Regions from separate parts of the Bacillus sp. AK124 genome, predicted to be linked through region 2. Evidence: riboswitches for the same ligand, from Rfam matches in the RefSeq annotation. Region 2 holds a riboswitch; each other region holds the start of a gene.
What was found. A riboswitch is a leader RNA that binds a small molecule or an ion and turns the genes downstream of it on or off. The one in region 2 is predicted to bind S-adenosylmethionine.
Positions count from the first base shown of each region.

Region 1 (10,315 bases), 240 kb from region 2:
ATTCTATCCCTGTCACTGTTTTCGTCTGCCACGATATGGCAGCTTAATGACGGCATATCAGATGAGATCGACCAAATGTGGAGATCGTGAACCTCCTTTACTGACGGAATGGAAAGCAAGCCGTTTTTAAGCGCTTCCGCATCAATGTCTTTCGGTTTTCCTTCCATTAATATATGCACCGAGTCTTTCGTCACCCGCCACCCGCTGACAAGTACCAAAGCCGCGACGGCTGCGCTTGCGATTGGATCGGCGATATTCCAATTGAAGAATAGCATGAGGAGGCCTGCGATAATCGCGCCGAAAGATCCCAGCATATCGCCGATGACGTGCAATAAAGCGCTCCGCATGTTTAAATTCCCGCTTGTGTCGCCTTTCATTAATATCCAGGCTGCAGCAATGTTGATGAACAGACCAACCGTTGCAATTGCGAGCATGCCACTGCCGGCGACTTCCGGCGGGCTGAAAAAGCGGTTGTACGCTTCCCAAAAAATATAAAGTGAAATCAAAAGCAAGGTGATCCCATTGATAAACGCAGCCAAAATTTCAAAGCGCCTGTAGCCGAATGTTTTGCTCGCAGTTGCAGCCTTTTCCCCAATTTTAAACGCCAAGAGGCTGAATCCAAGCGCTGCAGCATCGCTGAGCATATGTCCCGCATCTGACAGCAAAGCGAGGCTGTTCGTCAATATCCCGCCTATCACTTCAATTATCATAAAAGTAAAAATCAAACCGAAGCTGATGAACAGCGCTTTTTGATTTGCTGATCGGCTGCCATGGTGGCTGTGACCTGTATGTCCGTGAGAATGAGCCATTTTAAATCCCCCTCTTAAATCAATATATGATCATGTATTCATATTTAAATTTTACCTTTTCCTTTAATTATGGTCAAGCGGCTTTTAAGAACATGGAGAAGGACGGATCGACACATCCGCCCCCCTCGCGTTTTATCCGATCATGGGTAAGTCTGATACGATCTGCTTGCTTTTTTGATACTGCTTTTCACGTCTTTTCTCAACTTCAAGCCGGTTCACATGGCTTCTGCTGTACTCTTCGTACCCCATTCCATGCGACTTGTGCATCGCTTTTTCCATTTCGGCCGTGAATTCAAGGTCAAGCTGATCTTGGCTTGAACAAATAATGAATCATCCTTTCAGAGATTTTCTTACATAGTACCAGTTATATACAAACTCTGCAAAAATGTGTGTGCTTTCAATATGCTTTCACGGACGAAAAATCAATGCTTCATTTGCTGGAATTCTTCCATCGCCTGCAGAACGAGTGTGACAGCTTGGCTCATGGCCGCGCCTCCGCCAAATGCCGCAGTTACGCCGACTGCTTCAAGAATTTCTTCCTCCGACGCTCCGCAATCCAGGCAGCCCTTGATATGATAAATAATGCAATATTCATCCTGAGTATTCACACTGATGCCCAGTGCGATCAGCTGCTTATCCTTTTCGCTGAGCGCGCCTTTTTTAAAGCATTCCTCGGTAAATTCGTTGTATTTGGCGGCAATTCCGGGCATTTTTTCGGAAAAGATGCCGATCCCTGCTTTATATTCATGCAGTGCAGATTCGATAATGCTTTCTGATTCATGCTGATTCACGTTTTGTTCCTCCATTTTCAGTTGGTAGTCTTTTTTTATTATGAGCCTCTTTTCAAAAAATACGCGAAAAAACCCCGGTTTTCTTCGAAACCGGGGTGTTCTTTCATTTACTCAGAAACAGAAATGACAGAGCCTTCATATTTTTTGTCGATGAACTTTTTGATGTCATCAGAGCGCAATACGTCCATCAGAGCTTTCACTTTGTCAGAATCTTCGTCGCCTTTTCGGACGGCGATGATGTTAGCGTAAGGATTGTCTTTTGGAGACTCAAGTTCGATTGAATCAGTTTTCGGATTCAGCTTGTTTTGGATCGCGTAGTTCACATTGATGAACACTGCGTCAGCTTCATTGGCTTCGTATGCTTTTGCTGTCATTTCAGGCGCCACATCATTTTTGATTTTGAGGTTTTTCTTATTTTCTGCAATGTCTTTTACTGTCGCATCCACTTTTTCAATGCCTGATTTCAGCTTGATCAGTCCGGCATTTTCAAGCATTGCAAGCATGCGGCCCTGTTCAGCCGCGTTGTTGCTCATAATAATTTTTGCACCGTCAGGAAGGTCTTTTAAAGATTTATACTTTTTAGAGTAAATGCCGAATGGCTCAAGGTGTACCGCGCCGACGTTAACAAGATCATAATCTTTATTTTCTTTCATTTCCTGTTCAAGATACGGGACGTGCTGGAAATAGTTCGCATCGAGATCTTTCGTTGCAAGCGCTTTGTTGATCAGTTTGTAGTCCGTGAAATTTTTGATTTTAAGCTCATAGCCTTTTTCTTTCAAAAGCGGCTTTGCTTCTTCAAGGATTTCAGCGTGAGGCGTCGGCGTCGCTCCGACTGTGATGACTTTGCTGTCTTTATCCCCTTCGCTGCTGGAAGATCCGCAAGCGGCTAAAACGCCTGCAAAAATGATGAATAAAGCTGTTAATAAACCTTTTTTCATGTTGATGTCCTCCCTAACGTTTGTCTAATTTATTTGTTATAAAATCCCCGATAAACTGGATGATAAACACAATAGCTAAGATGAAAATAGTGGCGATGAGTATAATATCGGGATTGTTCATCTGAAAACCGTTTACATAGGCAAGGTTCCCGAGTCCGCCTGAACCGATTGCTCCGGCCATCGCCGTCGAACCGATCAGTGCAATCGCCGTAACCGTAATGCCAGAGATCAAGGCCGGCATCGATTCGGGCAGGAGCACTTTAAATATGATCGTCGATGTTTTGGCTCCCATCGATTTTGCCGCTTCAATCACGCCCTTATCAACTTCGCGCAAAGCGATTTCAACCAGGCGGGCATAGAACGGAGCGGATGCGATAATCAAAGCCGGAAGTGCGGCGTTCGGCCCCAAGATCGTGTTCATTAAAAACTTTGTGAAACCAAGCAGCAAAATAATCAATATAATAAAAGGAATAGACCTGAACACATTGACGATTGCCGAGATTACACCGTTCACGACCCGATTCTGCCAAATGTTTCCTTTTGAAGTCAGATACAGCAGCATACCGAGAATCACTCCGATGATAAAAGCAAACAATAGGGAAATTCCTGTCATATATATCGTTTCATACGTAGCTTCCCACAGCTGCTCCATATCTACGTTTGGAAACAGTTTTTCAAACATTCGTGATCACCTCTGCTTCTACTTGACGGCTCTTGATGAAATCGACCACATCATTGACCTCGTTTTCATATCCGTCGACATGAATGAACAATGAACCGTATGCGCCGTCCTGAGTTTGCGAGATTTTGCCTTGAAGGATGTTGACTTCAACATCGAACTTCCGAATGATCTGTGTGATCAGCGGCGATTCGGCCGCTTCACCGACGAAGGTGAGCTTGATCGTCCGCCCGGATGTCGTTTCTTCGAGGAAATGCTTCAGCGTTTCCTGTGTTTCCACCGGTTCTGTTACCTGCTGAACAAAGCGCTTTGTCATTTCTTCCTGCGGCTTGAGGAATACGTTCAGCACATCGCCTTCTTCCACGACCTTTCCGTTTTCCATGACGGCCACTCTGTGGCAGATTTTCCTGATAACATGCATTTCATGAGTAATCAGGACAATGGTCAGTCCGAGCCTTTCATTGATATCGGACAGAAGACCCAGGATCGAGTCAGTCGTCTGCGGATCAAGCGCTGATGTCGCTTCATCGCATAAGAGAACTTTCGGATTGTTTGCGAGCGCCCGAGCGATGCCGACGCGCTGCTTTTGGCCTCCGCTAAGCTGTGAAGGGTAGGCATTTTCCTTGCCTTCAAGTCCGACAAGCTTTATCAGTTCAGCGACTCTTTTCAGACGTTTTGCTTTGCTGACACCGGCGATCTCCAGCGGAAACGCAATATTGTCGCGGACCGTTCTTGACCACAATAGGTTGAAGTGCTGGAAAATCATGCTGATTTCCTGCCTTGCATTCCTCAGCTTCTTCCCTTTGATCTCACTGATTGTTCTGCCGGCTACTTCAACCGTGCCTGAAGTCGGCTGTTCAAGTCCGTTCAAAAGACGGATCAAGGAGCTTTTTCCAGCTCCGCTATATCCAATAATTCCGAAGATTTCACCTTTTTTAATCGTAAGGGTGACATCCTGGACAGCATTGACATCTCCATGCTTTGACCGATAAATCTTTGAAACATTTTGAAGATTTATCAAAAGCCATCACCTGCTTTCTTGCTCAATTCTCATAGTTGTCTAAATCCCTGATCAAACAATGAAAAAAGCCTTTCTGCACACATGAGCAGAAAGGCTTTTGAATAGTCTGGGCCTTTCTCTCATCTTTCAAAGCATAACGCTTCGTGTGAATTGGCACCATTTCAACACGTGTTGATGGTTGCCGGGTTTCATAGGGCACTTCCCTCCACCTCTCTGGATAAGAGAATCATATATTTATTTTTTGATTATTATGATCGGAATTCTTAAAGTAGGATATCATGCGAAAAAATAGTTGTCAACTATTTTTCGTAAGACAATCGGCCTACGGCGAAAAGAGACGAACGTAAACGCTCGTCTCTGTCCGACTTATACACGGAATGTGCCGATTTTTCAAATTTTTAAAATGTCTCTGAATAAAGATCGCTGTTTTTAAAAAAGCCGTCCGTCAGCCATAAAATCGCTTCAAGCTTCAATAAAGCTCTGAATGAGCCTTTTACTTGAACAGTGCCGCGCTGTACGAGATGCTGCAATGAAATATCGCCGTGAAGAAGGTCAATAATCTCGCTTTGCTCTCCAAAAAAGGTCAAATGAGCTTTCTCTGCAAGAGAAGATTTTTCCATTTCTCCTTTTTCGTTGATCGCTAACGTAAAAGCTTCTTTCTCGCCTTGAAACGTAATCAGCAAAGCCGTTGTCGATAATAGAGGTTTTAAAAAAAGAGCCTTGTCCTCTCTTTCTATCAATCCCATTTTCTCCAACTGTATAACCTCCTGTAAATTGGTCATACTTACAGATTCTCTGTCTGCCGCAGGAGTTCCTTTAGGAATTGCTCGACAAGTTTTTGCTGGTTATTTCCCGAGAAATATGTCAAAACCGCCCTTAATCCACAACATTTTGTTTAATCGTATCGTATAAGTAGGAAACGGAGTGAAAAGCGTATTCTTTTTTGACGACTTCCCCGTTTTTGTAAAGGATAAAGCATGGAACGCTTTCTATTTCCTGCTGCTTGGCAAATGCCGGGGAATAATTGAGATTGTTTTTATAAAAAGGAATGTCCTTTATCATTTCATCAACGACTTCCAGCATTCTTCCGGCCAGCTGACACGTTCCGCAGAACGGCGTGTATACATATAGAAGACAGGTCTCATGTTCAAGCCGTTTTAGCTCTTTTTCTTGGAGTTCTTGCATCTGTTGAACCGCACCTCAATACATTTTATAATAAATATTTTGTATGTACCCGGATGTTTGAACGAATTAATACTTCTGCAACATGCTGACTCGGGGCGGAAGCGACTTCTTTGTATACCCTATCGATGTATAGATGCGAAGCTTGGGGGAGCTCCCTCGTCAGCTGCCGGCGGAGCTTTTCCCCTGATTCATCGGAATCCACCAGGATATAAACGTCTTTATCAAACAGCGTTTCGGCGAATTCATCGAGTTTTGCCTGGCTGATCGTTCCGTTTGTGCAAATGATATCCACGGGCTCTTCGATGACATGCTTCACTTTTTGCTTATCTGATTTCCCTTCGACGATCATGACTTTTTCATTTTCCGGCATATGGATCACCTTTAAAGATTTACTTGTAAAAAAAGGCAGTGAATATTCACCGCCTGACTTGATTAACACCAGCCTTGGTGGTCATCACAGTCTACATATTTAGCATCCGGACCGCTTACGGTATCCGCCGTTTTGTAAAATCTCTCATCTTGGAATGAATATCCAGATTTCAACTCGTATTGATCCTTTCCGGTCATTCGGCCGATCAGCTCATTCTCATGGTACAGCTGCATTCCGCCGTTTTTTAATCGGCTTTCCACATGTTCTGTAATATCAATACGTTCTTTTTTCAGCGTCAATTTGGACACCCCCTCTTGATATAGAGTATCCAAACGACACATGGCTATCCTGAATAATCCTTAGTCTTCTTTTATCATGTCCTCATATTGCTCGGCTGTCATCAGATTTTCGATTTCAGAAGCATCGGACGGCTCGACGATAATCATCCAAGCCTTTTCATACGGAGACTCGTTGACGAATTCAGGGCTGTCTTCCAGATCTTCGTTCACTTCGACCACTTTTCCGTTGATCGGGGCATACAGCTCAGAAACGGTCTTTACGGATTCAACGCTGCCAAAAGGCTCGTCCGCTTTGATTTCGTCTCCCACTTCAGGAAGCTCGACAAATACGATGTCTCCAAGTTCGGATTGGGCGAAGTCTGTAATGCCGATTCTGACTTTATCTCCTTCTGTTTTCACCCATTCGTGTTCTTCTGAATAACGCAACTCTTTCGGTGTGCTCATGCTAACCCCTCCATAAAGTGTTTTAATCGATCCTACATTGAAGATATCATATTTTGATGGGTTATAACCAGTATGTCTTAAACTGATCTTCTTTAAAACCGACCGTTACTTTACTGCCGTCTGTCGCAATCGGACGTTTGATCAGCATACCGTCCGAAGCCAGCAGTTCCAGCTGCTCATCTTCAGACATGTTTTGCAGCTTGTCTTTTAAGCCGAGTTCACGGTATTTTTGTCCGCTCGTGTTGAAAAACTTCTTCAATTCAAGCCCGCTTTTCTCGTAGAGCTCTTTCAGTTTTTCCTTGCTTGGCGGCTCTTCTGCGATATGTATCCCATTGATTTCTTTGCCATGGTCTTCAAGCCATTTTTTCGCTTTGCGGCATGTCCCGCATTTCGGATACCAGTAAAAATCCAAAGCCATACATACACACCCCTCTCATTTAATCGAGGTAATTTTAACACAGATCGAATGAAAAACCTAAAACCGTGCTCCATTCTATAACAGCTAAAAACCCTGCCTAAGCAGGGCTTTTCGTTTAAACGATATATTTCTCAGCTTCAAAGACTCCCTTGGCTGCCTGGCGCTTTTTCTCAATGACATTGACAGGCATAAAGCGCGTCAATTTGCGGAGCGCAGACAGCATCATCCGCAGCGAATCACCTGATTCCATCGCAATGAGCGATTCCTTGGCATGGCTTTCAATTTCCTGAAAGGCAACTTGTGCAAAAATCTGCGTATAAAGAATTTTCTGGGCGTTTTTGTCTTCCCCGGTTGCCTTGATGGCTTTTTCTGTACGCAAAATAGCTGCTTCCATGGCGTAGACCTGGCTGACAATGTCGGCGATATTCACGAGGATTTCCTGCTCCTGGTCGAGCGCTTTTCCATATTTTTGCGCGGCGAGTCCCGCGATCATGAGCGCGATTTTTTTGGCGTTTCTCAGCAGATACTTTTCCTGTTCCAAAACGCCGTCACCTGGTTCTTCAGGCATGAGCATCATCAGTTCTTCCTGAAGCGCCTTCGCTTTCTCAAACAGAGGAAGCTCGCCTTTCATCGCTTTTTTCAAGTATGTGCCCGGGACGATGAGACGGTTGATTTCATTTGTGCCTTCAAAAATCCGGTTGATCCGTGAATCGCGGTAAGCCCGCTCCACTTCGTATTCCTGCATGAATCCGTAGCCGCCGTGGATTTGGACGCCTTCATCAACGATATAATCAAGCGTTTCAGATCCAAATACTTTGTTAAGGGAGCATTCGATTGCATATTCAGCGATCGATTTCGCGACCTGGCGCCCGTCTTTTTGCTCTTCTTCGCTCAAGGTGCCCATTTTGTCTTCAAACAGCCCGACCGTACGATAAACAGAGCTTTCCATCGCATAAAGTCTGGCTGACATAGTGGCGATTTTTTCCCCGATTAAGCTGAACTTTGAAATCGGCGTCTTAAATTGCTGGCGCTGATTGGCGTATGAAGCGGACAGCTCGATGACCCGTTTGGAAGCGCCGATTGTCCCGACAGCGAGCTTATAGCGGCCGATATTTAAAATATTGAAGGCGATGACATGCCCTTTTCCCGGTTCGCCTAAAAGGTTTTCTTTCGGAACTTGAACCTGGTCTAAGATGAGCGTACGGGTCGAAGAGCCTTTGATGCCCATTTTTTTCTCTTCAGGCCCTGTGGAAACACCTTCGTAATCTTTTTCCACAATGAAGGCCGAAAAATGTTCGCCGTCTATTTTCGCGTAGACGATGAAAACATCGGCAAAAGCTGAGTTTGTAATCCATTGCTTTTCACCGTTTAATATATAGTGGGTTCCCGCCTCATTCAAAACGGCCGTTGTTTTTGCCCCTAATGCATCAGATCCGGAGCCAGGCTCTGTTAAGGCATAGGCTGCAAATTTTTCCCCTGTTGCAAGGGACGGCAGATACTTTTTCTTTTGCTCCTCGGTTCCGAAAAATACGATCGGAAGCGTGCCGATCCCGACGTGCGCCCCGTACGATAACGAAAAGCTTCCCGCTCTTGAGAATTTTTCGGTAATCAGCGCCGAGCTGATTTTATCGAGCCCGAGTCCGCCATACTCTTCAGGAACGTCAGCACCGAGAAGCCCGAGTTCTCCAGCTTTTTTCAGGAGCCTGACAGAGTGATCGAAATTGTGCTCTTCAATTTCGTCGATGTATGGCGAAACATCTCCGAGAATATAATCTTCAGTCGTTTTGGCGATCATTTTATGTTCATCTGTGAAATCTTCCGGTGTAAACAACTGATCAGCCGTCACCTCTTCGATCAGAAAGGCTCCGCCTTTTTTCATATGATCTTTTGTTTGTTCCATTGTTCCATCCCCCTTGTGATTAAACTAATTCGAATACCCCTGCTGCTCCCATGCCTCCGCCGATGCACATCGTCACAACGCCGAATTGCTCGCTTCTCCGCCGCATTTCGTGGATCAATGTCAGCGTCAGCTTTGTTCCCGTGCAGCCGAGCGGATGTCCGAGCGCAATCGCTCCGCCGTTGACATTGACTTTCTCTTCATCGATTCCAAGCGACCTGATAACCTGGATCGCTTGCGATGCAAACGCCTCATTTAATTCGAATAAACCGATATCCGAGAGCTCAAGTCCCGCCATCTTCAGCGCCCTTGGGACAGCTTCAACAGGACCGATGCCCATCACCTCCGGCGGAACGCCGCCGACTGCGAACGAACGGAACCTTGCCAGAGGCTTTAACCCGAGCGCATCCGCTTTTTCTCTGTCCATGATCATCACTGCAGCCGCCCCGTCGCTCGTCTGCGAGGAATTCCCTGCCGTAACAGAACCGTCCGCCGAAAACGCCGGTTTTAACGTTGACAGAACGTCTTTAGTTGTCCCCGGGCGCACACCTTCATCGGCGGAGAAAGTAAACGTCCGCTCCTTCAGCTTGTGATGTTCATCCACTTCTCTGACGGTGACGTCCACCGGGACGATTTCATCTTCGAACTTTCCTTCCGCGACCGCTTTGGCGGCTTTTTGATGGCTGCTGACGGCAAATGCATCCTGATCCTCCCTGGAAACGCCGTATTTAACGGCAACCTGTTCAGCCGTATGGCCCATCCCCATATAATATTCAGGAGCTGTTTCCGCGAGGGCCGCGTTCGGTCTGACGATATGCCCCATCATCGGCACGATGCTCATCGATTCAGCGCCGCCGGCAATGACCGTGTCGGCAGCTCCAAGCATGATTTTTTCGGCCCCGTAAGCGATCGATTGAAGTCCTGAAGAACAATATCTGTTGATCGTAACGGCCGGAACTGTGTGCGGCAGCCCGGCAAGCGCGCCGATATTGCGCGCCATATTCAACCCTTGTTCGGCTTCCGGCGTAGCGCAGCCGATGATTAAATCATCGATATTCCCTTCATAACCGCCAGCTCTTTTCAGCGTCTCTCTCACGGCATATGCGCCTAAATCATCGGGACGGACAGTCCTCAATGAGCCTTTTTTTGCTTTTCCGATCGGGGTTCTCGCCCCCGATACAATAACTGCCTCTTTCATTATTTTCCCTCCTTAATTACGCAAAGGTTTGCCTTTTACAAGCATATGCTGCATTCTCGCCTGCGTTTTCGGTTCGCTCACAAGGCTCAGGAAAGCTTCTCTTTCCAAATTGAGCAAGTATTCTTCCGTTACTTCAGCGCCGAATGGAACCCTCCCGCCCGCGATGACAAACGCCAGCTTTTTCGCTATCTTCATGTCGTGTTCAGAGATGGCGCCGGACAGCTTTAACGATTCCGCACCGAGCAGGAGCGCCGCATAGCCGGTTT
Region 1 covers NZ_CP096378.1:868,393-878,707, reverse strand. The annotation lists gene M1E06_RS04285 (cation diffusion facilitator family transporter) at 1-809, opposite strand, end outside; gene M1E06_RS04280 (hypothetical protein) at 942-1,088, opposite strand; gene M1E06_RS04275 (carboxymuconolactone decarboxylase family protein) at 1,232-1,615, opposite strand; gene metQ (methionine ABC transporter substrate-binding lipoprotein MetQ) at 1,708-2,538, opposite strand; gene M1E06_RS04265 (methionine ABC transporter permease) at 2,552-3,220, opposite strand; gene metN (methionine ABC transporter ATP-binding protein MetN) at 3,213-4,238, opposite strand; SAM riboswitch class I at 4,355-4,462, opposite strand; gene M1E06_RS04255 (SCP2 sterol-binding domain-containing protein) at 4,637-4,993, opposite strand; gene M1E06_RS04250 (thioredoxin family protein) at 5,115-5,423, opposite strand; gene M1E06_RS04245 (toprim domain-containing protein) at 5,449-5,793, opposite strand; gene M1E06_RS04240 (YusG family protein) at 5,856-6,092, opposite strand; gene gcvH (glycine cleavage system protein GcvH) at 6,153-6,536, opposite strand; gene M1E06_RS04230 (arsenate reductase family protein) at 6,598-6,954, opposite strand; gene M1E06_RS04225 (acyl-CoA dehydrogenase family protein) at 7,070-8,854, opposite strand; gene M1E06_RS04220 (acetyl-CoA C-acetyltransferase) at 8,874-10,049, opposite strand; gene M1E06_RS04215 (3-hydroxyacyl-CoA dehydrogenase/enoyl-CoA hydratase family protein) at 10,062-10,315, opposite strand, start outside.
Region 1: linked by a shared signal. The riboswitch ahead of metN (methionine ABC transporter ATP-binding protein MetN) and the one ahead of M1E06_RS05610 (MetQ/NlpA family ABC transporter substrate-binding protein) in region 2 are both predicted to bind S-adenosylmethionine.

Region 2 (10,315 bases):
CGGATGAACATTTGCGCGGGATTCCGCACGAAAACTTTCACCGTTTGATCAACAGAGGTCTTCTGGGTGTTTATTTATCAGACGATAAGGTCGCGGGTCAAAAGGAAATCGGCCGGCTGGCGAAGCGCCTTATTAAAGCGAGCGGAAAAACTTCCTACTTCTTCTATATCAACGGAAGGGCCTACCGCAAAATTCAAAAAATGCCGTGGATGAAAAGTTCATAAAGGAAAGCTCAAATCATTTGCTGATTTGAGCTTTTTTTTCAATGGCGATAATAAACGGAGGATCATTCCGCTGGTTTAGGTATTGATAACAGAGGACGCGCGCTTTATCCTGGTCAAGATTTGAGCAAAATTCGAGAAGGTCTTCCTTCTCTCTTTTTCCTTCTGGATGGCCGTGATAGACGACAAGCACGATTAGCCCTTCGTCTTTCAAGATGTGCAGCAGCTGTTCGATGCTCGAAATGGTGGACACGCTTCTTGTTGTCACTGCTTTGTCTCCGCCCGGCAAATATCCGAGATTGAAGACGGCTGCCGATACATGGCCGATCGCTTCAGGCGGAAGCGATTCAATCAGCTGATCGTGGCTTTTTTGAATCAGAGTGACGTTGCCGCGGTGCTTTTCTCCAAGCCTTTCCGCAGTATGGATCAGCGCCTCTTCCTGGATATCAAAGGCATAGACATGTCCGTTTTCACCGACAAGTTCTGCTAAAAAATACGTATCATGTCCGTTTCCCATTGTCGCATCAATGACGATGTCTCCTTCGCCTGCGGCTGTTTTCAGCAGTTCTTTCGCATACGGGAGGATCTTTTTGAGCTTCATGTGGCGATGCCTTCTTTCTCTTTGTTGAACCATTTCCCCTGATAGCTGCCGCGCCTTTCCAGTTCTCCATTGATGGCATTTAAGACTTCCCATTTATTGACGCTCCACATCGGTCCGACCATCAATTCGATCGGTCCGTCACCCGTAATCCGGTGAATGATCATTTCCGGCGGAAGAATTTCAAGCTGATCGCAAACAAGCTGGACATAATCATCTTGCGAAAGGAACGTTAATTTTCCTTTTTCATACTGCTTCACCATTGGCGTTCCCTTTAACAGGTGAAGCAGATGGATTTTAATCCCCTGCACATCCAAATCGGCGACCGCTTTTGCGGTTTCCATCATCATGCCGCGGTCTTCGAGAGGCAGCCCGTTAATGATGTGAGAGCAGACGCGGATACCGTGTTTCCTCAGCTTGTTCACGCCTTCTACATAGCAGTCGAAATCATGTGCGCGGTTGATCAAATCAGCCGTCCGTTCATGAACGGTTTGAAGGCCGAGTTCCACCCAGAGGTATGTTCGTTCATGAAGCTCGGCAAGATATTCGACAACATCGTCAGGAAGACAGTCCGGCCGGGTTGCGATTGAAAGGCCGACTACGCCGTCGAGGCCGAGGACCGTTTCGTATTTTTCGCGAAGAACGCTGACAGGAGCGTGCGTATTCGTAAATGCTTGAAAGTACGCCATGTATTTGCCGTCTTTCCATTTTTCATGCATTCTGTCGCGGACTTCATTAAATTGGGTCAGCAGATCGTCGGCTCGGTTTCCCGCAAAGTCTCCGCTCCCTGCGGCGCTGCAAAATGTGCATCCGCCGTGTGCGACCGTGCCGTCGCGATTCGGGCAGTCAAAGCCTCCGTCAAGGGCGACTTTAAACACTTTATGACCGAAATGATTTCGTAAATGATAATTCCATGTATGATATCGTTTTTCACTGTTCGTATATGGAAAAGGGTTGTTCTGATGCAAACAAAAGGACCTCCTTTTAGTATTACGCATCCTAAAATTGTAGCAAATAAACACGATAAGAACAAACCGATTCCCAATTATTTTCTTCAATGATCACGGCTGTGATGGCCAAACTAATCACGATGGATTTTTCCATTAAGGAGGGGTTTTCTTTGGCTACAAGACAATCCGTCGGAGAGCACATCCAAAGAAGCGAAGATGCTTATGATTATGCTTTATCTCAATTTGAAACTGCAAGCAGGCAGGAACATTACAATGAGACAGAGTACAGCGATGCGCAGCTGATGCTTGAAAACGCGGTCAATGAATTAAACAAGCTTTCGCTGTTTGCCAATGAGCAACAAAGGGAGGAAATTCACCGCAAAAGGCTTCAGCTGCAAACCCTTCAAAACAATATGATTCTGCAGAGATCGTATGAAAGATGAACCCTTTTTGAAAGGGTTCATTTTTTTGAAAAAAGTGATTGACAAAAAAGGACGATGTATTTAATGTATTAGGTGTACTATATCGAGTAATACAATTAACACACACATGTAAAGGAGCAACTCTCATGAGTGATAAACATAAAAAAATAACGCCGATGGTGGTCGTGGCGTTTATCATTGCCTGTTCGTTCTTGTTTGTTCTTGCGAAGCTGGGCTTTATAATTCAAGAAAATTTGGGATACGTGTTTTTTTAAAAGTGAATGACCTGAGATTGAACGAGAAAGAAGGGAGATAGATGATTCAAATCGATCCGAGAAGCTCTACCCCGATCTATGAGCAGATTATCCAGCAGATGAAAGAGCTTTGCTTAAAAGGGATAATCAAGCCTGGAGATAAACTTCCTTCTGTCAGAGAGCTTGCAACCATTATCATTGCAAACCCGAATACTGTCAGCAAAGCCTATAAAGAACTTGAACGGGAAGGAATAATTGAAACGTTGAGGGGGAGAGGAACGTATATTTCAGAAAACGCGAAAGTTACGCTTGATGAAGGGAAGATTGCGATGATTAAAGAGCAGTTAAAGCAGCTGATCATCGATGCGCATTACGCTGGGATCGACACTAAAAAGCTGCAGGAGTGGATGGCGGAAATCGACGAAGAAGTGAGAGGAGGGGAAGTGAATGATTGAGCTCAAATCTGTATCAAAAACGATTGACGGAAAACAAATACTCAAAAACATCTCCTTTAAGCTTGAGGAAGGAGAGATTTTCGGACTGCTCGGCAGAAACGGCTCAGGGAAAACAACGCTTCTCCGCCTGATTCAGCAAATCCTGCTGCCTGATGAGGGAGATATCTACTTCGGCAGCGTCAAGGTGAAGGACCATCCGCTCGTCAAGCGCAATATCGTCTATATGCCCGTTCAAAACACCTATTTCGAAAAATACAATTACAAACAGCTCGTCAATATTTTGCGAAACATTTATCCTGACTTTGATGTTACATACGCTAATGAATTAATGAACCGCTACGATATTCCTGAAACAAAAAAGTACAGGGAATTGTCTACAGGATTGAAAAAGCAAATGTCGCTGATCTTGTCATTTGCGATCCGGCCGGCGGTCATCCTGCTCGATGAACCGACAGACGGCATTGATGCCGTCACAAGACAAGATGTTCTCCAGCTGATGGTCGATGAAGTGGCTGAAAACAACACGACGATTCTCATCACATCCCACCGGCTTGAGGATATTGAAAGAATGTGCAACCGAATCGGTTTTCTCGAAGACAATACATTGTCGAACATCATGGATCTTGATGAACTGAAAGGCGATTTTATTAAAATCCAAATGGCATTTGAAGAAGATGTCAATTTGAAAATCAGAGAAAGGGAAATCCCTGTTTTGGATCACACCGGCGTCTTTTATACGGTGTTGATTCCGAAAGAAGACGATGTGAGCAAACAATTTCTTAAAAGTTTGTCTCCGAAAGTTTGGAACGAGCTTCCGGTCAGTCTTGAGGAAGTATTCATCGCGAAGTATGGAGGTAAGCGAAGATGGTAGACCGCGGACTTTTATATAAAGAGTGGAAACAGCATTTCTGGATTTTTTTAGTTGTGTTTGCAGCGGTGATGCTGAGTGAACCGCTTACGCTTTTGAATGATTATTTCCAGTACCAAGGATGCCTTGCAGAACTGAAAAAATTTCCCGATATGGAGTGTGTTTTATATAAAGATTATGAGATAGGCGGGGCTATGAGAATGTTCTGGGTTGGAGGAGTCGCGCTTGCACTCAGCCAGATCGGGTTTGAACGTAGCAGAGGAACGCTTGATTTCACACTCGGCCTCCCTTATAGGCGCGGCATCATTTTCAATACGAAATATGTCTTCGGCCTTTCAATTCTTTTAACAGCTCAGCTATTATCTTACTTATTATCTTACGCTTTGATTATTTTGTATAAGGTTGATGTCATTCATTTTCATGAGTATTTTATCGGGTCGGTCATTTTCTGCTTTATGGTCTACTCGCTTGTCATGGCGGCGGGCGCGATGACCGGCAATCCGCTGGCCCAGCTGGTCGTTGCATTTTCAACGTCGATCCTGCCGTATTTGCTGATCGGGCTTCCGTTGGCCAACCTTCGAATCATTCGGAGTTTCTTTGGAGGTCACTCTGCTTTCTTTTATGGTGAAACAGAACTATTGGATTATATAACGCCGATCATGTACCTCAACCATTTCGGCATTCAATACGGCAGCCTGGCCTTTACGCTTATTCCGCTCGCCATGGGGATTTTGTTTTATATGATCGGCTACTTCTGCTTTATCAGACAGCAGATTGAACGGAACGGACATTTTTTCCTTTGGGGAAAAATGGACCGGCCGATCCAAATTCTCGTGATTTTATTCGGCATCGGGGGATTCGGGACAGCCTCTGGCTCAAGCCTGTCCAGCTATATCTTCGGTATGTTGATCGGTTCGGCAGTCGGGTTTTTAATCAGTTACTTCTTGATTTTTAAAAAAATAAAACAGCTGTAACCCATAATGGAGAGGAGATTTACAAATGATCAGTGTAGAGCATATTCACCACTCGTTTAAAGTCGGCAAAAAGGGGAGGGAAAATGAAATTAAAGTGTTAAAGGATGTCTCGCTTACCGTCGAAAAAGGCGAAATCGCCTGCATTGTCGGACGGAGCGGTTCCGGAAAATCGACGCTGTTGAACTTGATTTCCGGCTATATCGCCCCGACAGAAGGTAAGATCGTCATTGACGGCACGAATGTCACGAATTACGGCGAAAAAGAATGGGCGGCATTCAGGCTTGAACATTTCGGCTTCATCTTTCAAAGTTTTCAGCTGATTCCGAGCCTGACGACTTTCGAAAATATCGAGCTGCCTCTGACTTTAAAAGGTGTTCATCCGTCTGAGCGGAAGCAACGCGTCAATGAGATGCTTCACCGCGTCGGCCTTGAAAACCACGCCGGCCACTATCCGAATGAGCTTTCAGGCGGACAGCAGCAGCGCGTCAGCATCGCCCGCGCTTTGATTTTGAATCCGTCAATCATTTTAGCCGACGAACCGACAGGAAGCCTGGACTCCGAAACAGAACAGGAAATTCTCGAATTCATTCGGCAGCTGAACAGGGAACGCGGGATTACATTTGTCATCATCACGCACGATGACGAAGTGGCATCGATCGCCAATACGAAATTTCAGTTATCTGACGGCGTGTTAGAGAAAGGGGAAGAGACTGTTGAAGTTTAAGGATCAGTTGAAGTTTATTAGAAGAAATATGAAGAAAAACCGCCTGCGTGTATTCATGACCATTCTCGCAACAACGGTGGCCTGCGCATTCTTAATCGTGCTCGCATCGGTCGGGTTCGGCCTGCAAAAATCGCTGACTGAACAGCTGATGAAAGAGCAAATCGTGACTGAGATAAATGTTGTCGGAAAAGAAGGGCAAAGCGATCAGAAAGTTCAAAAGAAAGACTTGAAAGAATTCGAAAATCGCAAAGATGTGTCCGCGATTATCGAGCGCACGCAGGTGTTCGCACCTGCTGAAGCAAAGTTGGGCAACAGGACAAACAATCAAATGTCGAATATCACGATTACTGACATGGCCGCTGAACAAAAAGCCAATATCAAACTCGATCGCGGCCGCGTAGCGAAAACACCGAATGAAATCGTCGTCGGCTACCATTTCGGGAAGAATCTCTGGACGAAAAAAGAAGCCCAAGATTATGAAAAGCAGATGGAAAATAATGCTGAGGAAGTAAAAGAACCAAAAGGATACGCAGAAGATATTCTCGGCAAAACAATTGAATTAAAGATCTCAAAAATGGATGAAAAAACAGGAGAAGAAGGGAAAGCGAAAACATATGATCTGAAAGTTGTCGGAGTTACGAAAAAACCTTCTTATGAATGGGCAAGCGATTCAACAGTCTATGTCAGCAACGACATGCAAAAAGACATCACCGGATTTCTGAAGGCGGACAAAGACAGCGGCACGATCGAAAAAAAGCTTTCGGTTTACGCGGATAACTTTGAACATGTCGGACAGCTGACAACAGATTTGGAGGATGAAGGCTACTACGTCGATTCAATAACGAAAAAACTCGAAAGCATTAATCTTTTTTTCATGGCTTTTAAAATCGGTCTGATCTTCGTCGGAGTCATTGCCGTCTTGATTTCAGCGATCGGCATTTTCAACACGATGACAATGGCGGTTACAGAGCGGACGCAGGAGATCGGCATTATGAAAGCGATCGGGGCAAGCCCGAACGTGATCAGGAAAATGTTTCTGCTGGAAAGCGCCTATATCGGTATCTTAGGATCTGTTTTAGGTGTTATCATTTCATACGGTGTCAGCTTTTTAGTGAACAAGATTATACCACCTATTTTATCATCGGTTTCAGAAGGAGGAGCGAGTGCGGCAGACTTCAGCATCACCTTCTCGTACATTCCGGTCAGTCTTGTCCTTATCGCGACCTTGATCAGTGCAGGCGTCGCCATTCTTTCAGGCCTGAACCCGGCCATTAAAGCGACAAGAACGAACGTGCTGACAGCATTAAGAAGAGAGCTTTAAGAAAAAAGCCGGCGGTATGCCGGCTTTTTTAACGTTTCGGAGGTCTGTACCCCGCATCACGCGCCTCCTGTTCTGTGCAGAACCAGCGGGCGACGTTTTTCGTGCGGTCATAATATGTACTTCCTGGTGTATGATAAATATGGTTGACGCTTCCTTTGATTTTGCACTCCTGTTTGCTTTCACCGCTGTTTTTCTTAGGGGAGGGCGCGCTGTGTGACGTTCCGGCCTGAGCGGTGGCGTTCTTTTCTTTTACAGTGGCTTCGGTACTGCCGCTTTTTTCTTCAGCCTTAGCCAGTTTTTCTGACAGCGATTTTGTTTTTTTCGTAAGCGAGTCTTTTTCTTTTGTCAGTTTTTCGTTTTCTTTTTTTAATGTGTCATTCTCCGTTTTGGCTGCCTTCAGTTTTTCGTTTGCTTGATTGAGCTGCTGCTTTAATGCGGTTTGCTCCTTTTGTACAGCGCTGTGTTCAGTTTTCAGTTCCTGAAGCTCGGTTGTCAGGTCCTCTGTTTTTGTCTCATCGACGGCATATGTTTCCTCACTGTAATAAGGCGCAGAGATGATCAGGAGGAGAAGTCCGCCTGCAAAACAAGGATAAAAGAGTTTTCTGGAAAACCTTTTGCCTGGAGAAAAGATTCTTCTGATCAAATGAAATACAAGGTAGCAGATGGAAAAAATAAAGGATAAAAACCCGATCAGCATGATAGATTCCATGATTCGTCTCCTTTCGTGTTTGATAACTATATTTTAGCTTAAAAAGAAAAAAATGTTTATACCAAAAAACTTCTTGCAAATCTAAATATTCAAACGTAAAATAAAGAAATCATTTAAAAAACTGAATATGCAGCTTATAAAGAGAGATGGAGGGACTGGCCCGGCGAAATCTCAGCAACCTGCAGCAGAGCAAGGTGCTAAATCCAGCAGAATGTCAGGCGCATTCTGAAAGATAAGTTGAACAACTCTTTCAGGCGCTGAAAGAGTTTTTTTTATTTTGGAGGAGGAGATGTACATGAACAAGATATTAAAATGGACTTCCGTGCTGGGACTGGCCTTGAGCATGGCGCTTCTGACCGCATGCGGAAACAATGCCGAAAGCGATGGTAAAACGATCAAAATAGGCGCTACTGCAGGACCGTATTACGATATGGTCAAAAAAGCGATTCAGCCTGAACTTGAGAAAAAAGGCTACAAAGTTGAAGTGGTCGAATTCACCGACTATGTACAGCCGAACACGGCGTTAAGCGAAGGCGAACTCGACGCCAATTTGTTTCAACATGAGGTTTTTATGAAATCATACAATCAAGAAAACAATAAACATCTTGCTGCACTCATTTCTGTGCCGACCGCTCCGATGGGTCTCTATTCTGCCAAATATAACGACTTGAACGATGTCAAAAACGGGGCGGAAGTGGCTGTTCCAAACGATCCGGCCAATGCCGCCAGGGCATTTTTAACGCTCCAGGATCAGGGGCTGATTCGGCTGAAAAGCGATGTCGACACATTGAAAGCCTCTGTGCAGGATATTGCGGAAAATCCGAAAAAGCTGACATTTAAACAGCTTGAATCTGCCAATCTTCCAAGAGCGGTCGATGACCTGGATATCGCGGCTGTCCCGGGTAATTTCGCTCTCTCCGCTAATATGAAGTTGCAGGACGCGCTGGCGCTTGAGAACATGCCTGACCGCTACCGCAATCAAGTGGTAGTGGATGAAAAAAACAAAGACAAGCCATTCGCCAAAGATCTCAAAGAAGCGGTAAAATCCAAAGCTTTCGAAGATGCGATCGATCGGGAATTCGCCGGTTTCGGAAAGCCAAAATGGATGACGCAATCATAAAAAAATTCCCCCTTTAAAAAGGGGGTTTTTTATGTTGAAAATCGAAATCGTGTCAATTGAAAAAAATGGGCAAAACGAATAGAATCTAGAGGGAATGCTAAAGAGAAAGAAGGAAACGCTATGCCGCGCACATTATGGCTATTGGTCATCGGAATGTTTATCAATGTCACAGGGGCATCTTTTTTATGGCCGCTGAATACCATCTATATCCATCAGCATTTGGGAAAGTCGCTGACAGCGGCCGGATTTGTGCTGATGCTGAACTCAGGGGCAAATGTGCTGGGCAACCTGTTCGGGGGATATCTATTCGATAAAATCGGCGGATTTAAAACCGTCGTACTTGGAATTGTGATCACGTTTGCGAGCCTTTCAGGCCTCGTCTTTTTTCACGAGTGGTTCCAATACATTCTTTTCTTAACACTGGCCGGTTTTGGATCAGGGATCGTGTTTCCGGCATGCTATGCAATGGCCGGCTCGGTTTGGCCGGAAGGCGGCAGAAAGCCGTTCAATGCTGTATACGTGGCGCAAAATGCAGGGGTGGCAGTTGGTTCAGCGCTCGGCGGAATTGTCGCGTCTTTTTCATTTACGTATGTTTTTCTGGCGAATGCAATGCTGTATGCCGTCTTTTTCATGATTGCGATTTTCGGATTTAGACGCATTCGGTCTGAAAAAGCCATGCAGTCTTCTGTTTTGGATCATGCCGATTCAGTCAGCGGGAAATCTAGATTCTCCGCGCTTTTGGTTATATGTACGGGCTACCTGCTCGGCTGGGTCGCTTATTCGCAATGGTCCTCGACCATCGCTTCACACACCCAGGAGCTGGGGATATCTCTTGGGCAGTACAGCGTACTTTGGACAGTGAACGGGGCGCTCATTGTTTTCGGTCAGCCGCTGATCGGTTTTTTTGTGAAACGGTTTGCCGAATCGCTGAAAAACCAAATCGTGATCGGATTTGTCATTTTTATGATGGCATACGGAATTTTGTTTGGCGCTGAACGGTTTCCGGCGTTTCTTGCCGCGATGGTTGTGCTGACCATTGGCGAAATGCTTGTATGGCCGGCTGTGCCGACAATCGCCAACCGTCTCGCTCCGAGGGGAAAAGAAGGGTTTTATCAAGGGTTTGTCAACAGTATGGCGACCGGCGGAAGAATGATCGGGCCGCTTTTTGGCGGAATGCTGGTTGATTATTTCAATATGCAGCTTTTGCTCGCGGTTTTGCTCGTATTGCTGCTGTTCGCAATAGGAACGGCGTTTTTATACGACAGGAAGGAAAAGCAGCTCTCCGCTCAATCAGATGCATAAGTGGTATAGAAAAAATAGGTAATTGTAATTATATGAAAATGAATCGAAGGAATCAAGATTATCAACCAAATCTTCACATATAATGGAAGAAACAAGCTTTTTTTCTTCTCAGACAGAACACATTTTCTGTATGGTAGTATCGAATATCATCGCAAGGGGTCTAGGGGGGCTGCTCGATGGCCTGAAGTCGCTTGACTAAACTAAGGGCTTTAGGAAGGTGATGAAGATGCTGCATCAAGTTTTGGTTGCTTGTTTGATTGGAGGGATTATGGGGGTTCTCGGGCACGTTAAAAAAAGAGGGCGCCTCGAGAAACCGAGAACAACGAAACGATTCATTTACCTTGGATTTTTTGAAGATATTCTTGTCGGAATGGTTGCTTCTATTTTGCTTGTTTTA
Region 2 covers NZ_CP096378.1:1,104,430-1,114,744, forward strand. The annotation lists gene M1E06_RS05555 (tetraprenyl-beta-curcumene synthase family protein) at 1-224, shown strand, start outside; gene M1E06_RS05560 (tRNA (mnm(5)s(2)U34)-methyltransferase) at 238-822, opposite strand; gene M1E06_RS05565 (TIGR01212 family radical SAM protein) at 819-1,787, opposite strand; gene M1E06_RS05570 (YtzC family protein) at 1,940-2,212, shown strand; gene M1E06_RS05575 (hypothetical protein) at 2,338-2,466, shown strand; gene M1E06_RS05580 (GntR family transcriptional regulator) at 2,508-2,900, shown strand; gene M1E06_RS05585 (ATP-binding cassette domain-containing protein) at 2,893-3,771, shown strand; gene M1E06_RS05590 (ABC transporter permease) at 3,765-4,742, shown strand; gene M1E06_RS05595 (ABC transporter ATP-binding protein) at 4,768-5,466, shown strand; gene M1E06_RS05600 (ABC transporter permease) at 5,456-6,787, shown strand; gene M1E06_RS05605 (sunset domain-containing protein) at 6,816-7,496, opposite strand; SAM riboswitch class I at 7,628-7,735, shown strand; gene M1E06_RS05610 (MetQ/NlpA family ABC transporter substrate-binding protein) at 7,792-8,616, shown strand; gene M1E06_RS05615 (MDR family MFS transporter) at 8,737-9,918, shown strand; gene M1E06_RS05620 (DUF4257 domain-containing protein) at 10,139-10,315, shown strand, end outside.

Region 3 (10,315 bases), 920 kb from region 2:
TTTCCCCAATTATTCATCCCGGTACATTTCTCAGAATCATGGCATTTTCTTGCACATATCAGTCCGATTCTCTAAAATAAGTGCGTGACGAGAATTGTAAGCCATTTCAGTAAACTAGCAGGGGGAAAAGGGAATGAAGCCTAGCATTCACGACGTTGCAAAAAAAGCGGGAGTTTCACCAACAACCGTATCGCGGGTATTAAATAACCGCGGCTATATTAGTGAAAAAACAAAAGAAAAAGTCTATAAAGCGATGGAAGAAATCAATTACTTTCCAAACGATTTGGCCCGCTCTTTATTTCGTAAACGAACTCATTTAATAGGGCTCATCATCCCTAACTCCAGCAACCCGTTTTTCGGCGAACTGGCCTTTCATATTGAGAGCATCTGCGCTGCCATGGGCTACAAACTGCTGCTTTGCAACAGCTTGAACCGCAAAGACAAAGAAGAAAAATACTTGGAAATGCTGATGCGAAATCAAGTGGACGGCGTCATCGCCGTGACCTACAACAGGGGAATCTTAAACTATCATCGGCAAAACCTGCCGATTGTCGCCATCGATCATTACTTATCGGAAACGATTCCCGTCATCGGCTCCAATAACTATGACGGAGGAAGAAAAGCGACAGAACTGTTAATTGCAAAAGGCTGCCGGCACATCATCCATCTCAACGGACCAATTGAGCTGAAAACACCGGCAAATCTTAGACGAAAAGCATATGAAGATGTGATGCGACAACACGGAAGGCAGCCGATTACATATGAGGTTCCCTTTCATCAAAATTACCGGGAAATCATCTCAAAACTGTTTGATGAACAGCCTGCGGCTGACGGCATTTTTGCCAGCGATGACCTCATGGCCGCTACAGTCATCACCGAAGCAAAAAAACGCGGAAAAGACATTCCCGGGCAATTAAAGGTGATCGGCTACGACGGAACGGAAGCCGTTCAGTCCATCCTCCCGGAATTGACAACCATCCAGCAGCCGATTGAACTCATTTCCAAGACGGCCATCGAGATTTTGTCCAAAGCCATTGAAGGCGAATTCGATGATTTACCGCTGGAAACCTATTTGCCCGTACAGCTTTTAGAAGGAGAGACGACTTAAATGAATCGCACAAAAAAAGGAGACATTGACGTCTCCTTTTTCCATACATATCCTGATCTATCCAATTGTTAAAAATATAAAATTTACATTACTAACCTAAAATTTAACTTATTTTTCTAGACAAACGCATCTCCACATGATAAATTTAAAGACAAGTTTTCAAAAAATTCTAATTTTGGTACGGGGGTGCCTTTCATTGAGCGTAAGCCACTTTTTTCCTGAAACTCTAGTTGCTCTTGTAAAAGACATGTTAACCAAAACCGATGGTTCAACAACCAAAGCGATTGAAACGCTGATCGGCGGCAAAGCCGAAATCGAAGTTTTTCAGCAAAATAATATTGATTATGACAAGCTGTCACCTGAAGAAGCGAGGCTGTTTCAACGCGATGATGACATCTTGTTTAGAACTTCCTCTTTGAAAACAGGCGATGATTATTTATCTTATAATTATGTCTATGTTAAAACAAACTTACTGCCGCCCGCCATCAAACAAGATTTGCAGGCAGAAAGGCTTCCCATCGGGAAAATCATTGCAGAACTGGAGTCAAGGCGTGAAATTTTCAGTACGGGCGACTGCCTGGGAAAACATTTCACACAACTTGTACCTGTTTCAGCAGACCGGACATATGCTTTTAAAAAATATCAGATTATCAGCGGCCGGCAGTGCATGTTCTATGTCTGCGAGCTATTCGATTTAGAAAAAATCTGCGAACGGACTGCGGGCTGAATCATGCCCGTCAGCTGCCACTTCATGAAAAGGCTTCCATAACCTCCCCATTCCTTCTTCCCTCAAAACAAAAACCCCTGCGAAACAGGGGCTGTTATTTATTGATACACCGTTTTCGGCACGGCAACGACCGGATTTCCGGCAGCATAAGGAGCGACATCGTATTGCTGGAAGACGATCGCAATGCCGTCTTTTGTGTAATAAAAAGCCGTGTTTTTACCAAGGACGATGTCTTTCTTCTTCACATCCGGGAAGAAAATGTCGCTGTGTTTTTGAATATAGTCGTAAATGTATGTTTTTGTCTTATCCATTTTCGATTTTGTATTTAAGATATCTGATAAATACACCCGCTTTTTAGAGGCAAGGTCATAGTTGAAAGAGCGGACTGCCGTATTTCCGTGCGCTCCGCCGGAGTAGACGTAATTACTTGTCAGAATGCTTAGCTTTTGGCCGGTCCGGTATTTCACTTCAAAGGACGTTTGATAATCTGTTTGGTATCCGTGCTGTTGGCCGTCTTTCTTGTTTTTTACATAATCTTTGTAGGACTGCTCAATATAACGTTTAAAATCTTTGTTGATCCTATTTTGGAGAGATTTGCTGCTTACATTTGCAACCTGCGGGTATTTCAAAGCCTTAATGTTTTTGTAAGTATGGCTCGTGACCGTCGGCTTTTTTTCATTTGCCGCGTGTGCAGAAGGAAGTGCGGCCGCACCGTACAGCGCAAAAAACAATACCCCTGTCATCAGCATACCTAACGCTTTAAACACTGTTTTTTTGTTCATAAGAACCCTCCTTAATCTGTCATTGTTTATCATACCCATTTTGAAATCGGGTACACATGATAGACCGGTGAACTCGCGAGAAAGTTTCTATTTTCGGAGATAAAAATTGAAAAATATTCTAATTCACCCTGTTCGTTCAGCACCTTGTTGACCATTTGAACGACTGTCTTGACAAAAAATTCACACGCTGATTCGATACGCCCTCCGGTTTAACCGCAGAAGAAGAAAATGAAAAACCAAATAGTTTTTTTAAACCCATTGACATTTTTATAAAAAGTATTAATATTAAAACTATTAAAAAATTGCATAAAAAGGTTTTCCTTATCAAGAGTGGTGGAGGGACTGGCCCTGTGAAACCCGGCAACCGCTGTCTATGACAGAATGGTGCTAAATCCTTAAGAGCATGTACGTGCTCTTGAAGATAAGGAGGAGATTGAATATATCAAGCTCTTCCTTATCGGGAAGAGCTTTTTTATGTCTATAAAGAAAGAGGGATGAAGCATGACACAATCAACCGATGTACTGAAGCAAACGCCTGGGAAAAAAATCGGACCGTACAGAGCTGATCAGGTGGGGAGTCTTTTAAGGTCTGCGCCCGTAAAAAAAGCGCGTATTCAAAAAGCGAACGGTGAAATTAGCGCTGAACAACTGCGCGAAGTCGAAAACGAAGAGATCAAGCGCATTGTCGAAAAGCAAAAAGAAATTGGCCTTAAAGCCGTTACTGACGGGGAATTCCGCAGGTCATGGTGGCATTTCGATTTTCTTGAAGGGCTTGACGGCGTAGAAGGATATACAGCGGATAAGGGCATTCAATTTCATAATGTTGAAACGAAGCCGCGCGGAATCAAAGTAACAAGCAAAGTCGATTTTACAAACCATCCGATGCTGGAAGATTATAAATTTCTTCATGATATTGCGGGCACACATACGCCGAAAATGACGATTCCGAGCCCGAATATGCTGTTTTTCAGAGGAAAACTTGGAGAAAGCCCGTACGAGGATCTGGATGAGTTCCATCACGATGTCGCGCAGGCTTACAAAAAAGCGATCCGCGCATTTTACGATGCCGGCTGCCGCTATTTGCAACTGGATGACACGGCCTGGTCGGTATTTTTCTCAGACAAAGGACATGAGCAGATCAAAGCCTTCGGCCGCCAGCCTGATGAACTGCGCCAGTCCTTCGCCAACACGATTAATGAAGCAGTTGAAGGACGCCCGGACGATTTGACGGTCACCATGCACATCTGCCGCGGCAACTTCCAGTCAACATGGGTGGCGGAAGGCGGCTACGATGCGGCTGCAGAAACGATTTTCGACGGACTCAATTTAGACGGACTTTTCCTTGAATTTGATGACGAGCGCTCCGGCGGCTTCGAACCGCTTCGCTATGTCAAACGGAAAGACTTGCAGATCGTCCTCGGTCTGATCACGTCCAAATTCGGAGAGCTTGAAAACCCGGATGATATTAAGCGGCGCATCGACGAAGCAGCTCGCTTCGTCGACCTGAACCAATTGTGCCTAAGCCCGCAGTGCGGCTTTGCCTCCACAGAAGAAGGCAACCTCCTGACGGAAGAGCAGCAATGGGAAAAACTGCGCCATGTCGTCGAGATCGCAGAAGACGTATGGAAATAACACCTCATATTTGAGACATGCCTCCTGACGGCATGTCTCTTTTTTTTGCCCCTCTATACAATTTAAAATTCCTTCTTGATTTGTTCATAGTTTGATCATATTTGGCTTCTATAATGCTCTTTAGTGAGGTGATCGAACAATGATTAAGAAAAGGAAAATCGATATATTCCTGGTCTTCATTCTTGTATTATCTGCAGCTTTAAACTTGTACGGCATCTGGAATAGTGACACAGACAACGCCTACTATACGGCGGCCGTTGAAAGTATGACCCAAAGTTTTCATAACTTTTTTTACGCATCATTTGATCCAGCAGGCTTTGTAACAGTTGATAAACCGCCGGTTGCACTCTGGATTCAGACACTTTTTGCACTTGTGTTCGGCGTGCACGGCTGGAGCGTCGTTCTTCCTGAAGCGATTGCCGAAGTGATTTCCGTAGCACTGTTGTACTTTATTGTAAAACCTACTTTTGGCAAAACGGCGGCCAGAATTTCAGCTCTTATTATGGCGTGTACGCCGATTGCCGTTGCGGTCAGCCATACAAACAACGTCGACAGCATTCTCACCCTTTGTTTGATGATTGCAACCTGGATGTTGTTTAAAGCAGTCCGGAAAGGAAAAATCGGCTGGCTGCTCGGCGCATTCTGTATGGTCGGCGTCGGCTTTAACGTCAAAATGCTGCAAGCATACATGGTATTACCGGCATTCCTGCTGTTTTACATGATTGCAGCAAAAACGACGATTCGCAAAAAAATTGTGTCTCTTATCACAGCCTTGATCGTTCTGGCAGGCGTTTCCGTTTCCTGGGCGGTAGTCGTCGATAGTCAGCCGGAGAGTTCGCGCCCTTATATTGGAAGCAGCCAGACCAACTCTGTCCTTGAGCTGGCGTTTGGCTACAACGGCATCCAGCGTCTCACAGGCCAAAACGGTGCTGGCGGGGGCGGAACCCCCTCATCTGATCAAAATCAAAAGAACCAGCAGCAGGAAATGCCGCAGCAGCAAAGCGGCGATACCGAAAACAACTCAGACTCGACAAATGGACAAATGGCTCCGCCGAGCGGGGGCGAGATGCCTTCAGGCGGACCGGACGGCCAGCAGGGTGATGTTCAAAGCGGCGGCGGAGGTCCCGGCGGCGGCACGAGCGGCATGTTTGGCACAGGAAACCCTGGCCCTCTCAGACTATTCCAATCCGAGCTTTCCGGACAGGCAAGCTGGCTCATCCCGTTTGTACTCTTCGGCATCATCGGTTTGCTGATCACGGGCCTTCGCGGTCAACGCAAATTCAATGAAATAACGACTGAAACGATTTTCTGGATGATGTGGCTTCTGCCAGTCGCTGCATTCTTCAGCGTCGCAGGATTCTTCCACCATTACTATCTGATCATGCTGGCAGCACCGATTGCCGCTTTATCAGGTGCAGGCTGGACAGCGCTCGTTCGCCTCTATCAGGAGGAAAGCGGCTGGAAAAAACAGCTTCTGCCGATCGGAATTTTGCTGACAACCGCATTTGAATTGTATATTTTGAGTCCTTATCTCAGCGAAATCGGCATCGTCTGGAGCATATTGATCGGCGCTTTTGGCATTGTCACAAGCTGCCTTCTCATCTTTTTCAAAAAAGGAAAGTCATTCAGCTACTATGTATCACTTGCAGCGCTGCTCGGCATGCTGATCGGACCTTTCTATTGGACAACAGCAACGCTCGCTGACGGTGTAAACGGCATGATTCCGCAGGCCGGACCTAAATCCGCACAATCATTTGGCGGCGGTGGCGGAGGGAAGATGCAGAATAACAACGGCAGCGGACCTCCCGGATTCGGCAGCCAAGACGGTCAAACAGACAGTGATCAAAACAACAATAACGGACCTGGCTTCGGTCCTGGTTCAAACAGCAATGATTCTTCAACTGATACCGGTTCCGGCCAAAACAGCCAAAATCAGAACGGCGAAGGCGCAAGCGGCCGTCAACAAGGCGGACCAAGCGGCGGCAGCCCTGGAAGCGGCGAATCAGTCGATGAAGAACTGTTGAGCTACCTTGAAAAGAACAACACGGGTGAAAAATATTTATTTGCGGTCTCCAGCGCAACGTCTGCTCAATCTTACATCATCAAAACAGGTAAAGCTGTCATGGCGATGGGCGGATTCTCTGGAAGCGACCCGATTTTGACGGTTGAAAAACTTGAGAAGCTCGTCAAAAACGGCGAAGTCAAGTACTTCATGATCAGCGACGGTCGAGGCCAAGACAACTCAGAATTCACTAACTGGATTAAAGAAAACGGAAAAGAAATTTCAAAAAACGAATACAGCAGCTCTTCTTCAGATAACGATTCCCAGTCAGGCGGACCTGGCGGAAATCAGACGCTTTATAAAGTGGAGCTTGATTGATGAAAGGAAAGGTGATGAATATGCAGAGACAAGTCACATTTTCAATCGTAGTCCCTGTCTACAACGAAGCGGAAGTGCTTCAAAGCACCTATGACCGATTAAAAACCGTCATGGACTCGACAGGCGACCCTTATGAACTGATTTTTGTAAACGACGGTTCAAGCGATGACAGCATTCACATGCTGAAGTCGCTTGCTCAGTCAGACCCGGCAGTAAAATGCATCAATTTCTCAAGAAATTTCGGTCATCAGATCGCCATTACGGCCGGTACCGACTATGCTGCCGGCGAAGCGATCGTGGTGATCGATGCCGATTTGCAGGATCCTCCCGAATTGATTTTGGAAATGGCGGAAAAGTGGCGCCAAGGCTTTGACGTTGTATACGCCGTCCGCACAAAGCGGGAAGGAGAAACATTTTTCAAAAAGCAAACGGCCGCCATGTTCTACCGTATTTTAAGAAAACTCACAGACGTTGATATCCCGGTGGATACGGGAGACTTCCGGCTCATGGACCGGAAGGTGGTCAATGAAATGAACAAGCTGAAAGAAAAAAATCCGTTCGTCCGCGGCCTTGTCAGCTGGCTCGGGTTCAAGCAGACCGCCGTCTATTACGAGCGCCACGAACGGCTTGCAGGGGAAACGAAGTACCCGCTCAAAAAAATGCTGAAGCTCTCGCTCGACGGCATCACTTCATTTTCCTTTCAGCCGCTGAAACTGGCAAGCTACTCAGGAATCGCGCTGTCAGCGGTCGGTTTTATATATGCCTTCATCGTCGTCTGCATGAAGCTGTTTACGACAAGCACCATTACCGGGTGGTCTTCGATGATCATTCTGCAATGCTTGTTCAGCGGCTTTATCCTGATCATCCTCGGAGCGATCGGCGAATACATCGGCCGCATTTATGACGAAGTGAAAGACAGGCCGCTATATATCATTGACGGCAAATACGGATTTGAAGAACAGCGGCGGGCGGCAGCTCCGCAGCGCCATATCATGTAGAAGATAAGAGATCCAAAAGGAGGGATTCCGATGAGCATACTTGTTGTCGGGGGAGCCGGTTATATCGGTTCCCACGCCGTTTACACGTTAATTGAGAAAAAAGAAAAAGTCGTCGTTGTGGATTCCCTGGCAACGGGACACGCAGAAGCCGTTCACCCCGAAGCTGCGTTTTATGAAGGGAATATTCGCGACCGGCATTTTCTCAAGCAAGTATTTGAAAATGAGGACATTGAAGCCGTCATGCATTTCGCAGCATCACCTATTCCATTACAGTCGAATCGCGTTTTTTCTTCTTTCAACGAAAACATGACAGGCATGGAAACACTGCTTGACGTGATGAAAGAATACGATGTCGGCCGGATCGTTTTTGCATCAAGCGTTGCGGTCTACGGCTGTCCGCAGAACCTCCCTGTCACAGAAGAAACCGAACCAGAACCCGTTCACCCGCACGGGAAGGTCAAATGGATGATGGAGAAAATGCTGATGGAAGCGGAAAAAGCGTACGGTCTGAAATATGTGATCCTCCGCTCCTTCAATGCGTGCGGCGCCCACCCATCTGTCATCATCGGCGAAGACCGGGGAAGTGAAACACATCTCATTTCCAATGTTCTGCGAACCGCTCTCGGACACCTTCCTTTTGTTCACATAGATCAACCTGAAGAAGCAACTGGCTTCCGCGATTATGTTCACGTGCAGGATTTGGCAGAAGCACACGTGCTCGCCATCAGCCATTTGCGGAAAGGCAGGGATAGCCGAATCTACAATCTCAGCTATGGCGAAAGCTACTCCGCTGAACAAATCATTCTTGCCGCCCAATATGTCACAGGCATTCCTCTTATCGCCGCAAAGCTGACAGAAACGGACATCGACTCACAAGCAACATTTGCCGCTTCTTCCTCCAGAGCCAAAAAAGAATTAGGCTGGACTCCAAAGCACAACAGCCTGATCGCAATCATCCGCGACGCCTGGAACTGGCACTCTGCGAATCCGAATGGATATGCGGCGGAGAAGGTGAAGCAAGGGTGAAAAATGAACTGCACCTCCTATCGTTAGATAGTGTCTAACTATGGAGGTGCGGTTTTTTCTAATGATAAATGGATACTGTAAATCTAATCGACTACCCAATCATCCTAATAATCTATCAAGTAAGCAGTCGGGTGTTTTTTGTCCTGCAGATCAATCAGCATATCAATATATCCCGAGCCATACCAGATGAAATCATATGAAAATTGGATGGCCACATAATTTTTATTAAAAAATTGTGAATGCGTCATCGTCTTTTTCGCAGTGGGTGATCACCAGCAAGCATATTATGAAAATGCCTAAGTATATAAACCATCTTTTTTTCATTGAGTGTTTCTATCGTTTATGTTCCTTTTTATTTGAGTTCCAAAAAAGACAGAAGGCTTATCCCACTTTTGTGGCCTACCTTTGTCAAATAAGAAAAGGACTGAATAAAAACTCTTCAGTCCCTCTATGATTCGATTCCTAAATCAACTAAATAAGCCGTTGGCTGTTGTTTGTTTTTTTGTAAATCAATTAGTACATTAACAGAACCTGCTGTCCCAATTGGCTTCCCATGATAGGAAATATACAAAACTACATAATCTTTATTAAAATAATGAATATTAGCTATCCTTGCATCGCCCGCGTTAAAATCCATCTCTTTCGCAATTTGTTTGAAGTCAATCTTAAACTGAGCTTCATATTTTTCATTTCCTTTTAGATAATTATCCACTGTTTGTATCTGTTGAATACCATCAGCCATTACATTTGTTTCTTTTTCTTTTGCTCCGTTAATATAAACATATTTACCGTCTTTGCTTAGAATATCAGTGTCTTTGATTTTCCTAACTTTGTTCGTCTTTTTTTCGAATATATATTTGTCGAATAACTTAAGATATGATCCATCTTCTGTAACTTTTGGAAATACTGATAGATAATTATTTAACTTTCCAGACTCAAGTGTTGCATGTAATTTATCTTCTTTCACAATCAGATGTTGCGAAAGATCTTGTTTTAAAAATAAGTAATATGTTCTTGGAGTCTCTTCACCTGTATGATCGGATACTCCTATAAGCATATTTTCTTTATCAACCGCGTAAAGGCTGAGATAAACTTCTTTAGCACTTGATGGTATCGGTAATTTTATTTTCTTCTCACCAAATGTTGTTTTTACTTTTATAACATTTTTATTGACTATCTTCATCTCAGGAAGACCTTGCCCTATTTTATCATGGACTGTTTCTCCCTCATCTATTAATGAATCTTTCTGCTTTAAGTCAGACAACTTGGCTGAGACATTTTCTTTGGTAGAAAAAATAGGTTTATAACTATTCTTAAGCTGTTTATCCGTATATGTATAATAACGAATTCCATTTTTTTGACTACTCATCATAGTATAAATTGAATCTTGAACTCTCAAAGTAATATCATCAGGAAATCCAAATTCATTTCTCATAAATTCTTTAAATGCCGGGCTGTCTTCTTTCGGCAAGCCTTTTTCATAGTTGACTGCCTGAATATCATCTTTGCCGCAGCCGGTGATCATCAGCAAGAGTATTATTACGCTAAAGCTTATAAACCTTTTTTTTGTCATTGAACTGCTCCTATTCTGCTTCTTTTTTGTTAACTTCTCGAATCAAGTCAACAAATTCAGAGTCTTCAACTTCATAAATATGTCCAGGT
Region 3 covers NZ_CP096378.1:185,484-195,798, reverse strand. The annotation lists gene M1E06_RS00920 (LacI family DNA-binding transcriptional regulator) at 134-1,108, shown strand; gene M1E06_RS00915 (chorismate--pyruvate lyase family protein) at 1,305-1,835, shown strand; gene M1E06_RS00910 (DUF3298 and DUF4163 domain-containing protein) at 1,934-2,617, opposite strand; SAM riboswitch class I at 2,936-3,045, shown strand; gene M1E06_RS00905 (5-methyltetrahydropteroyltriglutamate--homocysteine S-methyltransferase) at 3,119-4,249, shown strand; gene M1E06_RS00900 (glycosyltransferase family 39 protein) at 4,389-6,629, shown strand; gene M1E06_RS00895 (glycosyltransferase family 2 protein) at 6,629-7,627, shown strand; gene galE (UDP-glucose 4-epimerase GalE) at 7,658-8,653, shown strand; gene M1E06_RS00885 (hypothetical protein) at 9,102-10,226, opposite strand; gene M1E06_RS00880 (alpha/beta fold hydrolase) at 10,237-10,315, opposite strand, start outside.
Region 3: linked by a shared signal. The riboswitch ahead of M1E06_RS00905 (5-methyltetrahydropteroyltriglutamate--homocysteine S-methyltransferase) and the one ahead of M1E06_RS05610 (MetQ/NlpA family ABC transporter substrate-binding protein) in region 2 are both predicted to bind S-adenosylmethionine.